3 regions of the Colwellia sp. E150_009 genome follow, and region 1 is predicted to be linked to each of the others. Evidence: predicted binding sites of a transcription regulator. Region 1 holds the regulator's gene; each other region holds the start of a gene.
What was found. The regulator FliA, encoded in region 1, starts transcription of late flagellar genes. The targets are predictions, from matches to a motif close to CTAAAGNTNNNNNNNNNNNNGCCGATA.
Positions count from the first base shown of each region.

Region 2: ACE1OF_RS11895 (flagellar protein MotY) is a predicted target of FliA. The motif match lies at 1,723-1,749, and genes of this name have one in related genera.
Region 3: ACE1OF_RS17990 (VC2046/SO_2500 family protein) is a predicted target of FliA. The motif match lies at 1,437-1,463, and genes of this name have one in related genera.

Region 1 is NZ_JBHFOM010000005.1:152,146-155,363, reverse strand. It holds gene ACE1OF_RS04210 (chemotaxis protein CheW) at 1-460, opposite strand, end outside; gene ACE1OF_RS04205 (protein phosphatase CheZ) at 474-1,217, opposite strand; gene cheY (chemotaxis response regulator CheY) at 1,293-1,676, opposite strand; gene ACE1OF_RS04195 (RNA polymerase sigma factor FliA) at 1,733-2,452, opposite strand; gene ACE1OF_RS04190 (MinD/ParA family ATP-binding protein) at 2,534-3,218, opposite strand, start outside.
Region 2 is NZ_JBHFOM010000024.1:54,175-57,392, forward strand. It holds gene ACE1OF_RS11890 (M1 family metallopeptidase) at 1-647, opposite strand, end outside; gene ACE1OF_RS11895 (flagellar protein MotY) at 769-1,620, opposite strand; gene rnt (ribonuclease T) at 1,888-2,574, shown strand; gene ACE1OF_RS11905 (peroxiredoxin C) at 2,704-3,218, opposite strand, start outside.
Region 3 is NZ_JBHFOM010000057.1:3,087-6,304, forward strand. It holds gene ACE1OF_RS17985 (YchJ family protein) at 206-775, shown strand; gene ACE1OF_RS17990 (VC2046/SO_2500 family protein) at 817-1,395, opposite strand; gene xthA (exodeoxyribonuclease III) at 1,657-2,466, shown strand; gene rlmA (23S rRNA (guanine(745)-N(1))-methyltransferase) at 2,482-3,218, shown strand, end outside.

The DNA.
Region 1 (3,218 bases):
CTTGATGTGTAGCTTCTGGTGGAGCAACAACAGGTTCAGGAATTGGTGTTTCAACCACGGGCGCAGCGTCTTCAGGTTGACTTAAGCGGCGTAATTCTGCAAGTAATGCAGCATCGGCCGTGGTCAATGGTTCTCTGCTTTTGACTAAGTCAAACATATCATTAATCGTGTCAAGTGCAGATAATATAGTATCCATTAAATCAGCATTAACGGTACGTTTTCCTGTTCGCAGTAAATCGAATATATTTTCTGCGCCATGACAAACGTCAACAAGCTCATTTAAAGCCAGAAAGCCTGCGCCACCTTTTACGGTGTGGAAGCCTCGAAAAATAGCATTGAGTAAATCAGCATTATCAACATCATTTTCAAGCTCAACTAATTGCTCAGAGAGCAATTCAAGTATCTCACCTGCTTCGACTAAAAAGTCCTGTAGAATTTCTTCATCTGCTTCAAATGACATTCACTAACTCCTGTTAAAAACCTAAACTTGATAAAAGATCATCAACATCATCTTGATCTTCTACAACATCATCTCTTTCTTCCGCATTAACAATTGGCCCTTCAACTAAGTTTTCACCCACTTTAGGTGCAGACTTTTCTCGTTCACTGTCTGCTGTCATACCAAATGCAGTTAACATATTGATTAAACTTTCTTCAACTTCTCTAACTAAGTCAATAACTTTTCTAATAACTTGTCCCGTTAGATCTTGAAAGTCTTGCGCCATTAATACGTCGGTCATTAAACTATGGATATGCGTGGTTTCTTTGCCTGTTGTCGCTAATAAACAATCAAGATCCACACATAATGCTTTAAACTCTTTAAGCTCAATCTCATTATTCATTAATTTAGTCCATGCGGGGTTAACAGCACGGACTTGATCAGCAATGTTATCAAGCACTGGAAAAATAGATTCTACTGCATCCATTGTTTTGTTTGCGGCTTCTTCGGTGCTGGTAATAACATAATTTAAACGTTCTTTTGCATCAGGAATATCCGCTGTTGCTAAATCACTTAATCGTGAATCAATGTTGAAATTTGTTAAAGAGTCATGCAGTTGACGAGTTAATTTACCGATTTCAGCAAATAAATCAGAATTAATTGGATTTTGAATCTTAGAAATAAGCTCATCGGCTTTTTCTTGCTGATCATTTTCTAAAAATTCAACTAGAGACCTAGCCTGTTCTAATGAAATTCGTCCCACCATTGCCATATTCATGCAATATCCTCAACACTTAATCAAAGCACTAACAAATGTTTTTTGTGGACTGTAAGCAGCCCACCTAAATAAAAACTAACCTAAACGTTCGAAGATTTTATCTAATTTCGTTTTTAAGGTAGCAGCAGTAAATGGTTTAACAATATAACCATTTACACCTGCTTGAGCTGCCATTACTATTTGCTCTTTCTTTGCTTCAGCTGTAATTAATAATACGGGGATGTGAGCTAAATTTGCATCTGCGCGAATAGCTTTTAACAAGTCAATACCTTGCATTCCCGGCATGTTCCAATCAGTGACAACAAAATCAAAATCGCCATTCTGAAGCATAGGTAAAGCTGTACTACCGTCATCCGCTTCTTGAATGTTTGTAAAGCCTAAATCACGTAACAAATTTTTCACTATTCGTCTCATAGTTGAAAAATCATCAACAACAAGCACTTTCATATTTTTATCCAAGACACCCTCCGGCTAAACATTCATATTTCTAAAGGTTAACATAATTATTATTGTACTTAACTTTGCCAAGATTGCATACGAGCTTTTAACCTGTGCATTGCTTGACTATGAATTTGGCTGACGCGCGATTCACTCACATCCAGTATTTGTCCAATTTCACGTAAATTCAATTCTTCATCGTAATATAGAGACAGTACTAGAGCTTCACGTTCTGGTAAAGTACTAATACACTCACTTAAACCTTTTTTAAAGGCTTTGTGCTCAATACTTTGATATGGGTCATCACTTTGGCACGTGCTATCAAGCATCAGTGCATCTTCATTCACGCCTAAGTCATTAATACCAAGTATTTTACCAGTACTCACTTCACTTAATATATGATGATACTCATTTAATGAAATTTCAAGCTTTTCAGCAACTTCTATATCTGTTACATCCCGCCCTAAACTGGCTTCTAGTTGCTTAATAGCTTCCGTAACCATACGGCTATTTTTATGCACTGACCTAGGAGTCCAATCTCCACGGCGCATTTCATCAAGCATCGCTCCGCGAATGCGAATACCTGCAAACGTTTCGAAACTAGCACCTTTGGTGTTGTCGAAATTATTCGCTGCTTCAAATAAGCCGATCATACCCGATTGAATTAAATCATCAACCATGACACTCGCAGGCAAACGTGCTAGCAAGTGATAGGCTATTCGTTTAACCAATACAGTATATTGTTCAAGTAACACTGTTTTGTCAATTGGGTTGATATAGGCATTAGTTTTTACCACTTTTTACTATTCCCACCAAAATTATTTTAAAATGCTTGTTGGGTCTTTAATGTTCAACAAACGAGTGATATTAATTAAAAGTTAGTAATCGAGTAATTGTTCAATAAAAAATTCCAAGTGACCTGATGCTTGATGCGGTACTGGCCAACGACTAAGATTTTTAGCCAAATCCTTAAATGCAATGGCTGCTGGGGAGTCTGGAAAGGCTTCAACAATCACTTGCTGCTTGCGCACTGATTTTCGAATATTTTCATCAAAAGGGATCACGGCAACTAATTCAAGTGCCACATCTAAAAACCTATCCGTAACTTTTGTCAATTTTGCAAATAATTGTTGCCCTTCTTTAGGACTGCGCACCATATTGGCAACCACTTTAAATTTGAAAACATTGTGATCTCGACTAAGTAATTTCATTAGTGCATAGCAATCGGTAATCGAGGTAGGTTCATCACATACAACTAACATGACATCTTGTGCTGCGCGAGTGAAGCTCAATACCATATCAGAGATACCAGCCGCCGTATCAACAATGAGTACATCAAACTGAGTTTTCATTTCGCTAAAAGCACGTATCAACCCTGCATGTTCTGCATGGGTTAGATCAACCATAGATTGAGATCCAGAAGTCGCTGGAATAATTTTTATGTTACTAGGGCCAGTGATAATAATATCATCTAGTTCACATTCACCTGATAACACATGGGAAAGATTACGTTGTACTCGTAAGCCTAACATAACATCAACATTAGCTAACCCCAAATCGGCA
Region 2 (3,218 bases), on a different contig from region 1:
TGTGGCATAGAAAAGAAATAATCACCATCTCGCTCAGTATCAGGTACATTATTAGCACTCATAACAGCTAATAAGTCTTTGTCTGTTGAAATACGAGCAGTGTAAGTTACGCGAACACTTGGCGTATCTTGAATAGGAATCCATGAACGAGCATGAATGGCTTGGTTTTGGCTAAACAAAAAAGGTTTTTCTTTACCTGCTGTTTGCTCTGGTGATAACCATTGTAATCCTGACGCTTTTTCAGTTGAGTTATAGTAAACCCGTAATTTTTTTGCGTTAAACTGAGGCGTAATAGCCAATTTAGCCCCTAATACTGAATCACGCTTAGCAAGGTTAAAACTCACTTTTTTCCAAATACCTTGATTATTTTGAGCCAGTACATTGTGAACAACTAAATCACGTGTATCAAGAATAATAGTTTGAGATTTGTCATTGAGCCACTTTAAAGTAAGTTCAGCGAAACCTGATAAAGCTTTCTTTTCAAAATCAACGGCCAAATCTAAATAAAGATGCGTTGTAATGACTTGATCATAATTAGAATAGGTATAAGCATCATTTAAAATAGGCTTATTGGCCGACGTTTCAGCTATTGCAAACTGGGATAGTGTTAACACTACTAACAGTATAAAGCGCGTAAAAATTTTCATTTGGATTATCCTAACAAAATTCACAAAAAATAGGCCTGTAGATTACTTTGAATCTACAGGCCTATACAACCATTTATATTGATTAAACACTCAATAAATTAACAATAATATAAAGAATTATTTACAACTTCTGCATTTGAATCACAACACGACGGTTTTTACCACGTCCAAGTGTTGTTTCATTCGATGCAATATGTCGCTTTTCTCCATAGCCTGTTGCTTCTATGCGACTAGCATCAATACCATTTTTAACAAAGTAGTCTCGAACTTGTAATGCTCGGCGTTCTGATAACTTAAAGTTAGCCCAACGACCACCATAGCTGTCTGAATAAGCATCAACAAGAACTAATTCAAGCTCAGGATCTAAACTTAAATACTCTTTAATCATATCAACTCGTCGTTGCGACGCTTTAGTAAATTTATCACTATTAGATTGATAATTTAATACAGTGTAAGCAATGTCATCAAAACTGTAGTTTAATAAATTACTAACACAAGCAACAAAGTTTTGATAAGCCCCTTTAAAACGGGCAGTTGATAAACCAACAGAAATTTTATCTTGTTCGCTGTACCAATCGTTATAATAAAAAGTAGGACTCATACCCTGCTCTAACTCACTCAACATAGTCCAAGCGACTTTTTTGGGTAAACTTGGATTAAATTGTTTTTGAAGTTTCATGTCAGCTATTACCCTGCCGCCATGACCTGGACGCCAATTAGGTGACTCACTTCGCACTTGAGCCAGTGAGTAACTATCAGGCAAAAGCATCATGTCCAGTTCAAACTCCATATTAAGTTTGCGGCTTGCCTTAGCTGAAAATCGTGCTTGACCATAATTAGGAATTTGATGAGCTAATGTGCATTGTAAACGGGAGTCATTAGCCAATTTCCATGATGAACTATTGAGATCTGCACTGTATTGTCGAATCCCTGCATGGGCTTGAGTAGTGATAACACTGAAAATTAGCGTCATAAATGCTGTTACGAAAAATGTCGAAGTAAATAATAACTTATTGGCATTGTGAGAATATATTTTCATAATATTTATAACATAATTAATTAGTGACATTCGTTATATCGTCTCGAACTAACATAACTTTAGCACTTTATTGTTTTTTTTGCGCTTATTTATACCTATTCGACTATCAAACCTAATGATATTAGTGTTGCTATCGTGTTTTATATAATTTTCTGAGATAATCCAACCTCTAGATTTCCTCGCTCAAGATCAAGTAATAATATGTCAGACAAAGAAAAAATAAAAGCAGACAAAGTTAACAACGAAAATAGTAAAATTATTAAGCCACTCTTAGCACAACGATTTCGCGGTTACTTTCCCGTTGTGATTGACGTAGAAACAGCGGGGTTTAATGCTCAAACTGATGCATTACTAGAAATTGCAGCCTCTGTTTTAACCTTAGATGACAGTTCAAACAAATTATCTATTGATGAAACGATACAATTTAATGTGCATCCATTTGAGGGTGCAAATCTAGAACCCAAGGCGTTAGAATTTACGGGTATTGATCCCACAAACCCGTTACGAGGTGCGGTTGATGAAGAAGTAGCATTAAAAGCCCTATTCAAATTAGTTAGAAAAAAAATGAAACTAGCTGGCTGCCAACGTGCCATTATTGTTGCACATAATGCTGCGTTTGATTTAGGTTTTTTAAATGCAGCAACCACTCGTTGTCAAATTAAACGCAGCCCATTTCATGGGTTTGTTAGTTTTGATACAACCACTTTAGCAGGCCTTGCGTTAGGGCAAACAGTATTAGCTAAAGCGTGCGAAGCAGCAGAGATTGATTTTAATAACAGTGAAGCACATTCGGCACTTTATGATACGGAAAAAACTGCAGAGTTATTTTGTTATATAGTAAATAAATGGCAGGAGTTAGGCGGTTGGCCTCTACCGATTAGCGAATAGCGAATAGCGAATAGCGAATAGAAAATTACCCATAAAAAAAGCTAGTGTCGATCGACACTAGCTTTTCAAAAAAAATATTATTAAGATAAATTTATTAACGATTCACTTATTAATACTGTAAATTAATGCTTAAAGTTTATCAGCATTGTCTGTTAAGTATGATGCAACACCATCTGGAGAAGCTGTCATACCTTTGTCGCCTTTATTCCAACCTGCAGGACATACTTCACCATGCTCTTGGTGGAATTGTAGTGCGTCAACCATACGTATCATTTCATCAACATTACGACCTAAAGGTAGATCATTCACTACTTGATGACGTACATTGCCTTCTTCATCAATTAGGAATGAACCACGGAATGCAACGCCTGCATCTGGATGCTCCACATCATAAGCTTTACAGATTTCATGTTTAGTATCAGCAACTAATGTATATTGAACTGGACCAATACCACCATCATTTACTGCAGTATTTCTCCATGCATTATGAGAGAATTGTGAATCAATAGAAACACCAATCACCTCAACACCACGGCTTTTAAATTCTTCTATACGATGATCAAAAGCTAAAAGCTCTGATGGACATACAAAAGTAAAATCTAATGGGTAGAAAAACACTACCGCTTTTTTGCCTTTAATTGCTT
Region 3 (3,218 bases), on a different contig from region 1:
ATAGTTATACTCATCATAGCTATTATGATCAATACACATAGCTTAATAGAATATTTTAGTTTTATAGTAAAGTGTAAGGGAAAACCACCAATTACCATCTTTATGCGATAAACAGTATTCTTTTTTCAATAAAGTGTTTTATGTTAAAGTGCAGATTAATAATAGCAAAATACTATCGCGAAATTAGCCATATCAATAATTACCTATGACAATCAAAAATAAATGTTTTTGTGGCGCTAATGCCACCTTTGAAAATTGTTGTTTACCTTATATTAATAGTGAAAAAACTCCGCGCGTATTCCCTCAAACACCAGAGCAATTAATGCGTTCTCGATTTAGTGCTTACGCAAGTGGCAATAACCAATATATTTTCGATACTTATGCTAAAAATAGTCAATCATCGCAATCAGTAAAAGAGATTAAAGCGTGGGGAGATTCTTGTAAATGGATTGCTCTAAAAATACATTCAGCGAGTTCAAACGAAAAGATAATTTGCATCACAAAGCCAAATTCTTCTGAACAGTTTGTTGAATTTTCAGCCTTTTACATTACCGAAAACACCTTATTTGAATTAAGAGAAAACTCTCGTTTTGTCTTAGAAGCTAATATTGAAGATACAGACGGTCACAACCTACATTGGCGTTATCTGGACGGAAATATTATCAAGCACAGCGAACTGACAAAAATAAAGCGTAAAGATCTTTGTCCTTGTAACCTGTATGCAACCGCTTGGTCACTAAAAAAAGGAAAAAAATATAAGCAGTGTTGCGGGTAAATAGTGTTGCGGTAGCTTAATTAAACTAATGAATACAGTTGCTATGCCGCTGCATCAACCAATTTTGATTCAACCACAGAATTTTGAATAGATTTCAACCAACCGTCTACATTCATGTTTAAAGGTTTATTAAGCACTTCTTTTTCAGTGTTTGTATGCTTTTTTTGGCAAACTACGCTGGTATTGCTAAGAACATTGGTAGGAATATGGTTGTATTCATCACGAAAAGCGAGGGGTTTAGGTGATAGAGCATTAGCTAAATGCAATGATAATAAATCATTGTCTGCTATCAATTGTCCTTGGTTATATTGCTCTACTTGCTCCATATTTTTTAATGATAAAGGTGCTTTTTCAGGCAAGTCAAAGTGCTTTCTTAACGTTTGGTTATTAGTTAATGCTTTATCTGTTGATGTGCCATCAATAGGTGAAGATTTAGGTAAAATAAATTGACTCTGTTCCCTAACATCATCACAAAGCATCGCTAGCATTAATGCAAAGTCTGAGCGTCTTGACTCATGAACACATTGGTTTAACCGCTCACCTAATTGCAATTCATGCAACAAAGGTTGTGAGGTTACCGTGTTATTGTTAACTGTGTCATTGACTACATTTACAGGCAAAGGAACATTCTCTTAGTTTATACTTCAACCACTAAATAAGTTATCGACATCAAGTATTAAAACTTTAAGTTTTTTTTAAAATTATTTTTAGTCCAATTAATCATGTTAATAAAAGCAATGCTATTAAGTTCTTTGTCTGTCAGTTCCGATAAATTTAAAAGAATTGATGCAACCCTAAGTTACTGGTAATAACTAGAGTTTTTTAACTAGGTTTCTGGTAGCATGGCAAACAAATTTTTAAGTCTTCTTTGAGTTTACATTATGAAAATTATCTCTTTTAATATAAATGGGCTTCGCGCTCGCCTACACCAACTACAAGCAATTATTGATAAGCATCAGCCTGATATTATTGGCCTACAAGAAATTAAAGTGCACGATGAAATGTTTCCATTAGAAGCGGTTGAAGCCATGGGTTATCACGTTTATTTTCATGGGCAAAAAGCACATTACGGTGTTGCTATGTTATGTAAAAAAGAGGCTGTAAAGGTGCAAAAAGGCTTCCCTACTGATGATGACGAAGCTCAGCGTCGTATGATTATGGTAGAAACAACCAATAATAAAGGCGAAAAAATTACCGTGTTAAATGGTTATTTCCCTCAAGGCGACAATATTAATCATGAAACCAAATATCCTTATAAACGACAATTTTATAAAGATTTAATGACATATTTAAACGAACATCATACAAAAGATGAAAAAATTATTGTCATGGGAGATATTAATATTTCTCCGCTTGATTTAGATATTGGTATTGGTGAAGTAAATCGTAAGCGTTGGTTGAAAACAGGGAAATGTTCGTTTCAATTAGAAGAGCGTGAATGGTTGTCAACATTAATGGATTGGGGGTTTATTGATACTTTCAGACAACTACATCCTGATCTTGGCGAAAAATATTCATGGTTTGATTACCGCTCTCGGGGGTTTGACGATAACCGTGGCTTACGTATTGACGTAGTTCTAGCAACAAAAAGTTTGAGTGAACAATGCATAGAGTCAGATATTGATTACGAATTACGTGGTATTGAAAAACCCTCTGATCATGCGCCTATTTGGTCAACTTTTAACGGTTAGCTCTACAGGTAAATTATGTCTCAATTGGAACATTATATTTGTCCTCTTTGTCAACAAGCTTTAACGCTTACTGACAAAACTTACCGTTGTATAAATAATCATAGCTTTGATCAGGCAAAACAAGGCTATGTAAATTTACTTCCAGTGCAATTTAAACACTCTAAAGCACCTGGAGACAATAAAAATATGGTTAATGCTAGGCGTGCATTTCTTGATAAGGGTTTTTATCAGCCACTGGTTGATAAAATGCTTGAATTATACCAACAGTATGGCGAACAAAATGCACCATTACTTGATGCTGGCTGTGGTGAAGGTTTCTATACACATCAACATAAAACCATTACAAATCAGGTTTATGGTGTTGATATTGCCAAAGAAACAATAAAAATTGCAGCGAAGCGTTATAAAAACTGTCATTTTAGTGTTGGCACATTATCCAAATTAAGTTTTGCAGATAGCTACTTTGGTTGGCTAATATCAGTTTATGCACCAATTTTAGACAATGAATTCACGCGATTACTGGTAAAAAATGGCTTTCTTTTAACGGTAACACCTGCTGAGCAACACCTGCTCGAATTAAAGCAACTTATTTATAAGCAAGCTAATGAGCACAACACCAATAAAAGCCCTATTAAAAATTTAACACTCATTGAAGAACATAAATTAACCTATCCAATGCACTTTAACAGTAGTGATGATATATTAAATTTACTTGCCATGACGCCTTTTGCTTTTAAAGCATCTAAAGAATT